Regions from separate parts of the Planococcus sp. FY231025 genome, predicted to be linked through region 2. Evidence: riboswitches for the same ligand, from Rfam matches in the RefSeq annotation. Region 2 holds a riboswitch; the other holds the start of a gene.
What was found. A riboswitch is a leader RNA that binds a small molecule or an ion and turns the genes downstream of it on or off. The one in region 2 is predicted to bind cobalamin.

Region 1 (6,882 bases), on a different contig from region 2:
GAAGGCCATGAAGCATACCATCGACATTTGACAGAAGCACGCGGATTCCGAAACATTGAAAAAAAGATTTATCAAGGCGCTGGCCATCAGTTTACCCGTGAGATGGAACGGGATGTGGGGGAATGGCTGGCGCGGGTTAAGTGACAGGGGGAGTGAAATGGTTTTTATACAAAAAAAGATGGACAAGCAAACCGCTTTGCAAATCCTGGGCTGGAAATACGAAAAGCCCTATGATTTCTATAATAATGAAGTTTCAGAAGGATCCCTCAGCGAGCTTTTAGATGGCTCATACATTGCGGTTTTCGAGGATGGAAGTCTTTTCGGGTTTTTATGTGCCGGCCAGGTGGCACAAGTGCCAAAAGGTGTGCTCGCGGGCGTTTATCCTGAAGGGTTTATTGATATCGGCATCGGCATGCATCCGGAAGGGACGGGACAAGGTCAAGGACGGCGATTTTTCGGTCACGCCATGTCGGTGGTCCAGGAGCGCTATCCAGATCTCAGAATGCGACTGACGGTAGCGGAATTCAACAAGCGGGCCATCCATCTGTACAAGCAGTTCGGATTTGCAGAAGCCGGGAGATTCAGTACGGATTCTGCAGAATTCATGACGATGGAGAAGAGGAGATGAAAGAGATCACTTCGCTGGTGATGGCCGACGAACTGGGCGCCTTGTTGTCCTACGCCGCCTCTGCAAAAAAGGCAGGGGCGGAATACGAAAAGTACATCACCTTGCCCGAAAGGCGGTTGTACAGCTTTACAGAGGCGGGGGCAGTGGTCGGCTGCGTCGGCATCGAGATTGCGAGTGCGGGCGTATTGGAAATCAAGCACATCGCGGTGGCTCCATCCGAAAGAGGAAAAGGGTTCGGGCAAGCCATGATCCAAGCAGTGCAGCGCGAACTTGGACCTAGCGTTATGGTTGCGGAAACCGATCGGGAAGCGGTCGGCTTTTATCGGAGCATTGGCTTGTGGCCAAAAGCCTTGGGGAAAAGTATCCCGGTGTTGAGCGCTTTCTATGCCGCTATGAAAAAACGAAAAGTTAGCCTTCTGGCAAAAAGCTGTTTAAAACCCCTTTACTCATGGAGCAAAGGGGTTTTAAGTGCTGGGTTTTCGATCAGCAGTTCGTCTGCTTGCAAAGTCTTCTTGTTTTTTACAGGCGGATTGGCAAACATGGCCGCAGCCATACCGAAGAGCGGGAACAGCAGGATGGCCCAAAGGATTTCCGTATAGCCGCCGAACAAATCGAAAGCCACGCCGAACGGGAGCGGTCCGATGGCGGAGCCGGTTACAATCATCGCCATGGAAATGCCGCTGATGCTGCCGATATGCTTGCGCCCGAAATAATTTGGCCAGACGACTGACATGACGATCCGTTCAATCCCCATACTGGTCCCCCATACAAGGCCAAATGCCACGGCTGCAGGCAAGGAATCCATCTGGAGAATCAGGAGCACTGCTGCGATTTCACCGAAGAAAACAATTGCCAGCATATACTGCACTTTGATATGTTCAAGCAGTCTTCCTGCGAGGAAAGTCATTGGCAAACCGATAAGGGCCGTCATGCTGAGGATGGCGGCTGCCGTTTCACGCGGCAGTGAGCGTTCGGCGAAGATGGAGACGAGATGGAAAGTCAATCCGGTATTGACGATGCCCGGAATTGCCGCGCAGGCCAAAAGCAGCCAGAACGAGCGTGTTTTTGCTGCTTCCTGGACGGTCCAGCTCACTTCCTCGGAGCGCGGAAGTTTGCCGTCCGCTTTTCCGCCTTTGCCATTGTCAGGCAGCAAGCCCATATCTTCCGGTGTGTTTTGAATCAGGAAGAAGGCGAGGGGCGTGAAACAGACGACGATGATCGCACCGAGAATGAGCCAGGATACGCGCCAGCCGAAGGCGTCAATCAGCCAGACATTCATCAACGGGAACGCTGCCGAACTGACAAGGCCGCCAATTGCAGCGATACTGATGGCCCGGCCGCGTTTTTTGACAAACCACTGCGGAATGAGGGAGCTTGAAATGAGGGCCATCGACCCTTGCCCTAGCAGCCGAATAAAGAAAAAGCCGATGAATAGCATCAATAGATTTGTAACAAAGCTATTGAACAGGCAAGCGGCTGCAAGTGCCAAAGAAACAATGACCGCCATTTTCCGTGAACCGTTGCGGTCGATCAACCGGCCGATAAAGAACAGCAGAAAGCCTGCGGCCAATGTAGCTGCGGAATAAACGCCGGATACCGTCGAACGGCTCCAGCCGAATTGCTCGATGTAATAGTCGATGAAGATGGAATTGGAGTAGGTTTGTCCGGGGCCAGAGAAGAATTGGGAGAGGGCGGCGATGGCAATGATCACCCACCCATAGTGGAAAGAATAACCGGTTTGTTTCATTTTATATCTCCATTTACTGCAGAACTCAATATAGAAATTGGTTGAGCATTTATTTTTAGTATGCTAGAATCGCAAATTCCTATGATAACACAATAAAAAATTAATAAAAGCAGAGAAGTTTTGATTTACTGAAGTAAAACGATTCAGAAATTTAGTATAGCGATATACTAAGAGAGCTTTGCCGGAGATTGTGGATTATATTCAAAAAAGCCTGATTTAAATCTTATTGCCTGATAAATGCTAGAAATACATGTATGCTGAAGATATGTGTTTTGAAACAAAGGAGGCGCTAAAATGAAAGCAACCAATGGTTCAAAAGCCGAAAGTTTAGCGGTGGATGAAAAAGCGGAACTGTACCGGCAAATTGTCGAGTATTCATTCGAACCGACCATTATCCATTCCGATAATAAAGTCTTGTATATCAATCAGGCAGGTTCTGATTTTTTTGGAGCGGAAGCGGCTGAAGTTGAAGGTTCAAGCGTGGTCAATATCTTTACCGAAGAATATCAAGGATTCATCGAAGAAAGAATCCGCCGCGGAACCGAAGAGGGTGCCGTAGGGAAGTTGGTGGAAACAAGAGTCAGGCTATCCGATGGTTCCATTGCGGATGTCGAGCTGTACTGCCATCCGGTCCACTTCGGGAAAACCAAAGCGATTCAATCGATCATAAGGGATATTACCGAGCATAAGCAGGCAGAACGCGAATTGACAGAACTGAAAAACGAGATTGCGACACCGATTGTGCCGATTGTCGATGGAGTAGCTGTGCTGCCGCTTGTCGGCGCTGTGGACGGCGGTCGAGCGACACAATTGCTTGAAATCATCCCGCAAAAAATCCAAGGGCAAGATTTGGAGCATCTGATCATCGATGTCTCCGGCATCTATAACATCGACAGCATCGTTGCGGAATTTCTATATAAAATCAACGCAATCCTGAAGATGCTCGGAATCGAGCTCATATTCACCGGCATCCGTCCGGAACTTGCCCAAAAAGCGGTGGAGGCGCGGATGGATTTCACCAAACTGCATACCATGTCGAATGTGAAACAAGCGCTGAAGAAGCTGATTCGAATTTATTGATGTTTTGTTGAAGTTAAGAAGCACGAAAATCTTCAAAACAGGAGCTTGTAAAAGAAAAAGATCTGGTTTATAGTTTAGAAATACATTATTTAGTGAATTGTATACATAACAACACTATATATAGTAAAACCGATAACGATGGTGCCTGAAAAGGCTTGATAGGGAATCCGCTGAAAAACGGAGCTGTACCCGCAACTGTAAGTGCTGACGAACTATGGCAATCCACTGTCCAACGGACGGGAAGGACATAGTGTAGGAAGACGCATGAGCCAGGAGACCTGCCATCGTTATAAGTTAATGACCTTCTCCGGGAGCTGGGAGGTGTAGCGAAGGTATTCTGCGCGGTGCAGTGGCTTTTTGCCGTTTTCCGCCCGATTATTTACGTTCATCCAACCCATCCTCTCGTCCGAGAAGATGGGTTTTTTTATTTGCCCGAACATCGACTGGAGGAATAGAGATGACCAAGCAAATCACAGCAAGCCGATCGAGGACGATCCAGACCAAATTGGTGCTGCCGCCTGACACGAACCACATGGGTACCATTTTCGGCGGAACGGTGCTTAGCTTTATCGACGAAATCGCAGCCATTACGGCCATGAAGCACAGCAGCAAGGCGGTGGTGACAGCTTCGATCGATACGGTGAACTTCCTGTCGTCTGCACGGGTCGGCAATGTGCTGCTCCTGGAAGGAGTGGTGATTTCCACAGGGCGGACTTCGATGGAAGTCTACGTAAAAGCGGAATGCCAAAGCATCGAGACAGGCGAGAAAACCTTGACAACAACGGCAATCCTGACGATGGTCGCCGTCGATGAAGATGGAAAACCGACGCCGGTGCCTGGCGTCGTACCGGAAACGGAACACGAGAAGCAGCTGTTCCAAAGTGCACAGGAGCGCAAGCAGCGCCGCATGAAAATCAATGAATACGCAAAGGAGCTGATTTGATATGAATACAATCATCCATACAGAAAAAGATGCCGTGACAAAAGCGATCCTGCGGGCGAGAGATGTCTATAAGCTCGACGCCGCACCCCTGCTCCAAAAAGTGGCAGACCTGGAAAGCCAAGCAAAAGGCGAGCAGTCCTTGATTTATGCGCTCAACCGCATTTCCATGTCCGAGCCGGATTGGACATTCGTTGCCGCGGAGCTTTACTTGAACGATTTGTACAAAGGGGCGGCGAAAAGCCGGGGCTTCGGGGCAGAATCCAAGTACGGGAATTTTTACGAACTCGTGGAAAAACTCAGCAGCATCGGCATTTATTCTGGCGACTTGCTGAAGAGCTATTCAAAAGAGGAAATTCAGGTTCTGGGCAATGAAATCGATGCGGAGCGGGATCTCTTGTTCAATTACATTGGCTTATTTTTATTGGCAGACCGCTATTTGGCGAAGGATTATGAAGGAAATATCCACGAATTGCCGCAGGAGCGCTTCCTTGTCATTGCGATGACGTTGATGCAGAACGAACCACAGGAAAAGCGGCTGGACCTGGTGAAAGAAGCTTACTGGGCGATGAGCAATCTGTATATGACGGTTGCAACGCCGACACTGTCAAACGCCGGCAAGAGCTTTGGCCAGCTGTCTTCCTGCTTTATCGATACAGTGGACGATTCGCTTGATGGCATTTACTTGAACAACTGGGACATCGCACGCCTCAGCAAAGACGGCGGCGGCATCGGCGTCTATTACGGCAAAGTGCGGGCGCTCGGCTCCGACATCAAAAAATTCAAAGGCAACTCATCCGGTGTCATTCCGTGGATCCGCCTTGTCAACGACACCGCGGTCAGCGTCGATCAGCTTGGGCAGCGCCAAGGTGCCGTGGCGATTTACCTGGACGTGTTCCATAAAGATATCATGAACGGCTTCCTGGATTTGAAGACGAACAACGGCGACGAACGCCGGAAAGCACACGACATTTTCACCGGCGTGGCGATTCCGGATCTGTTCATGGAAAGATTGAAGGAAACGGACGAAAATGGCCGCAGCACCGGCGAATGGCATACGTTCTGTCCGCACCAAGTGAAGACGATTATGGGTTGGAAAGATGAAGCCGGAACTGCGCTTGGCCTGGAAGATTTTTATGACGAAACGGACATCAAGCACTTCAAAGAGAAATATGAAGAAGCGGTCAATAATCCACTATTGCCGCGGAAAACCTACCGGGCGATGGACATCATGGCACGCATCATGGTGTCGCAGCTGGAAACGGGCACGCCGTATATGTTCTACCGCGACGAAGTCAACCGCCAGAACCCGAACAAGCACTTGCGCGGCAAAGGGCGCACATCAATTTACTGCAGTAATTTGTGTACAGAGATAATGCAAAACATGTCAGCTACAACTATTACGAAAGAATATACGGATGAAGATGGCAACCTAGTAATGATTCGCAAGCCAGGCGATTTCGTCGTCTGCAACCTGTCGTCGATCAACTTGCCGCGTGCGGTGAAAGCGGAAGTGCTGGAACGGCTTGTGCCGATTCAGATGCGCATGCTGGATAACGTCATTGATTTGAATACGATTTCCGTCGGCCAGGCCGATGCGACAAATAAAAAATATCGCGCTGTAGGATTAGGGACGTTCGGGTGGCACCACCTCCTGGCACTTGAAGGCATCCACTGGGAAACAGAGAAAGCTGTGGCTTTCGCCGATGAATTATACGAGGAAATCGCCTTCCACACGATCCGCTCTTCCATGGAACTTGCCAAGGAAAAAGGCGCTTACCGTGAATTTGCAGGCTCTGAATGGGAGACAGGCGAGTATTTTGAACGCAAAGGTTACACGAGCGAACGATGGAACGAGCTGCAGAGCGCCATCACGGAAAACGGCGTCCGCAACGGCTGGATGATGGCGGTGGCACCAAACTCGTCGACAGCTAAAATCGGTGGTTCAACAGACGGCATCGATCCGCTCTATGCCGTGGAATTTGCGGAAGAAAAGAAAAACTTCAAATTCAAAGTGACGGCGCCGGACCTCGACCATAACACCTATGACTATTACCGCCGTGCGCGCCACGTGCTTGACCAGAACTGGAGCATCCGCCAGAATGCGGCGCGCCAGCGCCATATCGACCAGGCGATCAGCTTCAACTTCTATGTGCCGCATACGATCAAAGCGAAAGAATTACTGGGGCTCCATCTTGAGGCATGGGAGCAAGGTTTGAAGACCACATACTATGTCCGCAGCACTTCCCAGGCGGAAATCGAAGAATGCGAAGCTTGCCAAAGCTAAGGAGGAACAATTATGTCGATACATGCACCATTACAAAAAATCAAACTGCTCAATCCCGAGCAGCCGAATAAATCTACCGGCATCATCAATGGAGAGTCTTCAGGCCTCCTTAACTGGAATGACATTGCCTACCCGCAGATGTATGACCTGTACCAGACCTTGCTGTCGAACTTCTGGAAAGCGCAGGAAATCAATATGCA
Region 2 (6,882 bases):
GCTGACCAAAATCATCATTTTGCGTTTTTTCACATCCACACCGAGGTGCTGCGCCCGCTCTTCTCCGAACAGCATGGCATTCAGCTCCCTGCGGTTGAGCCATAAGACGAACGAACCGATGAGGATGAACGGCAAGGCCATCTGGACATACGGCCAGCCGCGCATCGATACGCTTCCGAGCAGCCAGCCGATGATCTGGCGCAGCTCTTCCCCGGTTAAGGCGATCATCAACGAAATCAATGAACCGAGAAACGAACTGAAAATGATTCCTGTCAGGATGACCGTTTCCATTTTCATTGCTTTATCCACAAGTTTAGCAAATGCCATCACGGCCAGCATCGTTAGAAGTGCCCCAACCATGCTCATGACCGGCAGCGTATAAATGCCGAGAAAAGGGATAGAAATGCCGAAAAAGAGTGTCATCACGGCGCCGACTGAGGCACCGGAAGACACTCCTAACGTGTAGGGATCAGCCAATGGGTTTTTAAGAAGCCCTTGGAATGCGGCACCCGCGATCGCAAGTGCGGCGCCGACGAGGCCTGCCAGCACCACGCGCGGCATGCGGATATTCCATAAGATATTGGCTGCTGCTTCGTCCGATGCAGGATTCCATAGCACGGCCGGCGATATCGCTACCGTCCCCACCGTCACTCCCAGCACCACTGCCCCTGCCAATAGAAAAAGGGAGACAAGGTAGGCGGCAATGGTTTTACTCACTGAATACCTCAGGGTATACTGCTTCAGCCATTTCCAGCAAGCCCTCAGTCAATCTTGGGCCCGAACGGTTGACCAAATCCGAATTGACATCAACCACTGCCTTCTCCTTCACCGCAGCCACACCTTCAAAACCTGGACGCGCCAAGACTTGGTCTACAGCTTCAGGTACATAATAGCCATATGTCGTCAAAATCACATCTGGATTGGCTTCAACGATCGCTTCCGGATCCATGCTTGCCCAGCCTTCAAGGTCTTTAGCAACATTTTCCGCGTTGATGATTTCAAGCATATGATCCATGAAAGTCCCGCTTCCAGCTGTATAGATTTCCGGTTCTCCCGAAACTTCGATAAATACTTTTTTCGGTTCTTCAACCGTACTTGCCTGTTCTTTTATTTCCTCCACTTGCACTTCCATTTCAGAAACAAGCGCATCCGCTTCTTCCATCGCACCTGTCGCCTGTCCGATTACCGTAATCGTATCATATACTTCATCGAAATTTTTCGCTTCTTGCACAACATATACCGGGATGCCGGCATCACGGATTTGCTGAAGCCCTGCCTCTCCCACCGCTACTCCTGATTCATGTGCCAGCACAACATCCGGATTCAAGCTGATGATTTTTTCCACATTAAATTCCTGGCCGCCGATCTTTTCAACTTTGGCTGCTTCTTCCGGATAATTATCAAAATCGGAAACTCCAACTATTTTTTCGCCGAGGCCTAATTCATAAGAGATTTCCGTGTTCGAAGGAATCATCGAAACGATGGCATCCGGTTCTTCTTCAATCACGACTTCTTCACCGACCGCATCCGTCAATGTCACCGGAAACTGGGCTTCCGCAACTTCCTTTGGCGGCTCAGCCGGTGTTTCGATTTCCTGTTCCTCAACTGCCGCGTTTTCTCCGCCGCATCCTGCCAGCATTACGGCTGCAAGCCCTGCACTCATCCCAAACTTCCAAAACTTCTTCATGGTGTATTCCTCCAATTTTCTTTTTCCATTCAGCGCTGAGCCAGCGGAGGGGGACCGCTGGCTCAGCGCTGAAGCTGTGATCTCGCTCATTATGTATTCCCGTATCGCTGCGCTTCCGGGCCATTCCCATAAAAAGACCCCCCGCAGCGATGCGGAGGGTCTGAAAGGACGACATAAAAAACATGTGCATCCAGCCGGTCCTCGCGGGCTTAATGGGCGTCATAAAGGCAGGTCTCCTGGCTCGTGGTCATCGCGTTCTGCACCTTCCCGAAGACTTGCTTCAGTGGCATTCTGCAGATTGCTCTCACTTACAGTGGCGGGACCGCGCCGGAATCGAACCGGCTTCCCTTTTAACTCATGTTCTTAGACATAAGCACCTTTATGATTATGAATATTCAATTCCGTTACAAAATCCATTATACACGAAAAAATTTCCGTGTCTCTTACATTTTTTCCGGAGCTGCGACGCCGACCAGTTTCAAGGCATTTCCCAGCGTCGTTTTCACAGCCGTAATGATCGCCAGGCGCGCACGCGTCATTTCTTCATTCGAAGCATCCAGGACTTTATTGGCGTTATAGAAGCTGTGGAAATTGGCCGCCAGTTCATGGATATACGTTGTTACTCGGTGTGGTGCACGCATTCTTGCAGCGTCCGCCACCACTTGCGGGAAGTCCCCGAGTTTCTTCATGACATCCACTTCCTTTTCGGAACTGAGCAGGCTCAGGTTCTCCGTCGAAGGCGTGAAGCCCATTTCTTCCCCTTGGCGCAGGATCGAGCAGATGCGGGCGTGCGCATATTGCGAGTAATACACCGGGTTTTCATTGGACTGCGAAACCGCCAGATCCAGATCGAAATCCATATGCGAATCGCCTGAACGCATCGCGAAGAAATAACGAACCGCGTCCAAGCCGACCAGTTCTACTAATTCGCGCATTGTCACCGCTTTGCCGGTACGTTTGCTCATCTTCATCTTCTCGCCGTCTTTATACAGCTGCACCATCTGGATGATGCTCACTTCAAGCGTGTCGCGGTCATAGCCCAACGCTTCGATCGCCGCTTTCATGCGCGGGATGTAGCCGTGGTGATCCGCTCCCCAGATGTTGATGAGCTTATCGAAGCCGCGTGCTAGTTTATCTTCGTGGTAAGCAATATCCGGAAGCAAATAGGTGAACGATCCGTCGTTCTTAATCAGGACGCGGTCTTTGTCGTCGCCGAATGTCGTCGAACGGAACCATGTTGCGCCGTCTTCTTCGTAAATATGGCCATTCGCACGGAGCTTGTTCAGCGCCACATCGATTTCGCCTTTTTCATACAGCGATGTTTCCGAGAACCAAACGTCGAATTCGACGCGGAAATCAGCCAGATCTTTCTGAAGCTTCGCAAGCTCCACTTTCAAGCCATGCTTGCGGAACGCTTCGAAGCGCTCTTCTTTGGTCATGGAGACGAATTTATCTCCGTGCTCTTTCACCAGGTCTTCTGCGATATCCTTGATATCCTGTCCGCGGTAGCCGTCTTCCGGCATGTTCAGCTCCTGGCCGAGCGCTTCGAAATAACGCGCTTCGATCGACCATGCCAAATTATTGATCTGGTTGCCGGCGTCATTGATATAGTATTCGCGCGATACATCATATCCCGCAAGGTCCAATACGTTGCAAAGCGAATCGCCGACAGACGAGCCGCGGGCATGCCCCAGGTGCAGGTCGCCAGTCGGGTTCGCCGAGACAAACTCGACTTGGACGCGTTCGCCGCCGCCTGAATTGGTGCGGCCGTAATCCGTCCCTTGTTCCAGGACCGTCTTCACGACGTCCAGCAAATACTCCTTCTTGATGGTGATGTTGATGAAACCCGGTCCGGCAATTTCGATTTTCTCGATATTCGCCGCTTCCTTGTCAATGTTTTCAAGGATGGCCTCGGCAATCGCACGCGGCGCTTTCTTGGCAACGCGCGTCAATTGCATCGCGATGTTCGTCGCGTAATCCCCGTTCGCTTTGTCTTTCGGCGACTCCAAAAAGACATCCACCGGCTCTGCCGATAATCCCGCTTTTTGGACCGCTTCGCTGATTGCTCCTTTAATGGCGTACTGTACTTTTTCTACTGCATTCATTGTGTACCCTCCGTAAATTGGATTTCCATCACGTATTCCCCGACAAAGCTTTCGCCCATCGCAAGATCGTAGCGGACTTTGAAATGTGTGTCGCTGACCGACAGCTCATGCGCTTTGGTCGTCAGCATGAACGAACCGTGTTCATTCGTCAAATTGCCGGTTTGCTCTTTATGTAATAAAAACGGCAGCCGCATCTGCAGGCCTCCGCTTCTCATAACCATTGCGTCCTCTTGCCCGAGCTTCACTGTGGTCCGGATGTCCAGTTCGTCCTGCCGCTCCTCATACTGCAAGTAGCGCCGGTCATTCTTCACCGTCATCGTCCCCTCGGACCACATTTCCATCTTCTGTTCTTCCACGTCCGGCTGGCGGATTATGGTCGTCAATTTGATTTTCACCATTTTCCTCATGCCGCCTGCCCCCTTTTAAGTAATAGCCTTTCCATTATAGCCCGATTCGGCGGACATTTTCAATTGAGGGTTTGCCGGAATCCCGACAAAACGGGCAGAAATGCAAAAAACCACTCCAGGGAGTGGCTGATCGCTATTTATGAAATGGGCTGCGCCGGATTACCGGATGTACGTTTTCACGAACGATGGCCGCGCGAAGATATTCGGTTTTTTGTCGATGCCTTCCGCTGTTCCGCGCTTTGCGTGCGCTTGCCCGTAGGATTCCGATTCTTGCCACGCCTTGAACGACGCTTCGTCTTTCCACATCGTCAGGATGATGTATGTATCCGAACTCAGCGGGCGCAAAACACGGATCGCTGCGAACCCGGGCTCCCCTTCCACCTTGCCGGCACGGTTCCGGAAGCGTACTTCAAAAATCTCCCGGCCTTCTTCCGTCACCGGAATGTTGTTGAATACCGCAAAGTAGCCGTCGTTGATGTCGCCGACCGCATTCAGCACTTCGAACGCTTCAAAGCCTTCGGGAGCCGCGCCTCCTTCCGCTTCGAATAGCACCGTCGATTCCTCGCCGTCCACCAGGTAGATCAGCCGTGCGTTCGGAGTTCCAGCAAGCATTGCAACCCCTTGGTCCCTATGGCCCGTCCATTTATACAATTCCATCGCCAGCACCTCTTTCGGATTTATATTCCTTTCCATTTTATCTTTTCTGGCGGAAAGAATCTATCCGGACGGCGAGTCCGATTCAATCAGGCCTTCTCGCTCAGTCCGAGCTTCCGGATGAGCGGTTTGATTGTCAAGCCTTGGACGATCAAGGAAAAGAGCACAACGGAAAACGTCAGGAGCAGCACTGTCTCTCTGCCTTCAAAGCTCATGGGAAGGCTGAGCGCCAAAGCGATGGAAAGGCTTCCTTTCAATCCGCCCCAATTGAGCAGGATTCGTTCTTTCCGGTTCAGGCTTTTAGCCGGCAGGGTGCTTAAGAACAGAGCAACAATCCGTGCGCCGATGACAATGAGGATTGCATAAAGGATGATTTCCCATTGGCCGTTCAAATCGATATTCCGGATTTCAAGGCCGACAATCAGGAAGATGAGCGAGTTTGCAATCAATGCAATGACGTCCCAGAACGAGTTGATATTCCGCTCCGTCGTCTCGGACATTCCGATTTTTCCACCGTAATCCCCAAAGACAAAGCCGCCCGCTACAACGGCAATGACACCTGATACGTGAAGGTGCTCTGCTATAAAATAACTGCCGAAAAACAACAAGGCCGAAACGGCAATCTCAAAAGGATAATCGTCATAAAAGCGGATGACTTGCGAGAAGAGAAAGCCAAGGATGACCCCAACCAGGATTCCGCCTACTGCAAACCGCAGGAACAGCCAGACGCCGCTTCCGATGCCTGCCCAGCCCATTTCGATATAAGTCAATAAATACACCGACGCAATCTGGAAAAGCACAATTGCAATCCCATCATTGAACAATGATTCCCCTTCCATGATGGTGGACAATTTTTCGGAAACTCCTGCTGATTTGAAAATAGAAAGTACGCTGATCGGGTCTGTAGCACTCATCAAAGCCGCAAAAGTGAATGCCACCGCAATCGGCAAGCCGATCAGGTAATGAGCTGCGAAGCCGATGATGATAAATGACAGGAAAGTTCCTCCAAGCGCCATCCCGATCACGGTGTTTTTCTGTTTGTACAAATGATGGAACGGCAGCTTCAAAGTGGCGTCTCCCAAGAGGATCGGCAGAAACAGCGAAATGATGATCACTTGGAATACATTCGATTGGGTAATGAATTCTTCTGCATGGTCAATCAGCGGTATCGGCAAGTTTACAATCCCTAAAAAGAGCCCTACCAGGACAAGGGCAATCGTGTCCGGCTGATTGATTTTCTTTGCAATCCCAACAACGGAAATTGCGATGGCCAGCAATATCAGAATCTGTATAAAAACTTCATTGAAATCATGCATTCTACACCGCTCCCATCCGCCTCTTATTCTTTTCATTTCTCTAAAAGCGGAAGAGTAAACATATTTTATGGAATCAAAGCGCTTAAAGTGATTGGTGATTTAATGCATTCGACAAAACAGGAGTTCGTGCAGGCATCACAAAGCGGCTTTGTCGGAGAACTTTCTATTCAATTCCGAGCAGCACCCATCGGTTTATGCGGCGGCCCGACCAACTTTCGAAGTATTCCTATTTACCGCTAACGCCAACCAAAAGCGCAGGATTTTCTACCTTCCGCTCCTGCTGTCCATCTTTGATTCCCAAGACGGCCCGCTCCGCCTTTCGCCAATTGGTGTAGCCGTAAATGGAATTGATCAAATACAAGCTCCACATCACCAGCATCGCAATCGTTTCGCCATTCTGGAAGAAGAAATTGTATCCCCACAGCACCATCGACATGGCATTGATGAAAATCCACAGGTTCCATTGGAACGCGATGCGCTTCACCATGAGGATCATCGCTACGATGCTGAGCACCGTCGTGGTGGCGTCAATGATCGGCAAGTTGCCGCCCATCAACATCAATGCCCATGCATAAAGTACAATTGCTGCGGCAGACCCCGCCACGAGCAGCGCTTTCTGCTTCACGGTCACGGCCTTCACTTCCACGTCCATCTCCGTTTTCTCCTTGATGGCCGGATCGGCTTGCTTCGATTTCCCGAACCAGATGTACCAG

Region 1: another riboswitch for cobalamin. It lies ahead of ACTL32_RS04340 (acyl-CoA thioesterase); the one in region 2 lies ahead of ACTL32_RS00395 (ABC transporter substrate-binding protein).

Annotation. Positions count from the first base shown of each region.
Region 1 is NZ_JBQJJG010000004.1:202,434-209,315, forward strand. Features, by position in the region: gene ACTL32_RS04315 (alpha/beta hydrolase) at 1-144, shown strand, start outside; gene ACTL32_RS04320 (GNAT family N-acetyltransferase) at 158-628, shown strand; partial or broken gene ACTL32_RS04325 (GNAT family N-acetyltransferase) at 649-903, shown strand; gene ACTL32_RS04330 (MFS transporter) at 1,071-2,375, opposite strand; gene ACTL32_RS04335 (PAS domain S-box protein) at 2,670-3,455, shown strand; cobalamin riboswitch at 3,578-3,755, shown strand; gene ACTL32_RS04340 (acyl-CoA thioesterase) at 3,913-4,398, shown strand; gene ACTL32_RS04345 (ribonucleoside-diphosphate reductase subunit alpha) at 4,400-6,682, shown strand; gene ACTL32_RS04350 (ribonucleotide-diphosphate reductase subunit beta) at 6,695-6,882, shown strand, end outside.
Region 2 is NZ_JBQJJG010000001.1:79,457-86,338, reverse strand. Features, by position in the region: gene ACTL32_RS00400 (FecCD family ABC transporter permease) at 1-717, opposite strand, end outside; gene ACTL32_RS00395 (ABC transporter substrate-binding protein) at 710-1,687, opposite strand; cobalamin riboswitch at 1,897-2,083, opposite strand; gene argS (arginine--tRNA ligase) at 2,131-3,792, opposite strand; gene ACTL32_RS00385 (DUF1934 domain-containing protein) at 3,789-4,199, opposite strand; gene ACTL32_RS00380 (antibiotic biosynthesis monooxygenase family protein) at 4,359-4,856, opposite strand; gene ACTL32_RS00375 (cation:proton antiporter) at 4,943-6,169, opposite strand; gene pnuC (nicotinamide riboside transporter PnuC) at 6,396-6,882, opposite strand, start outside.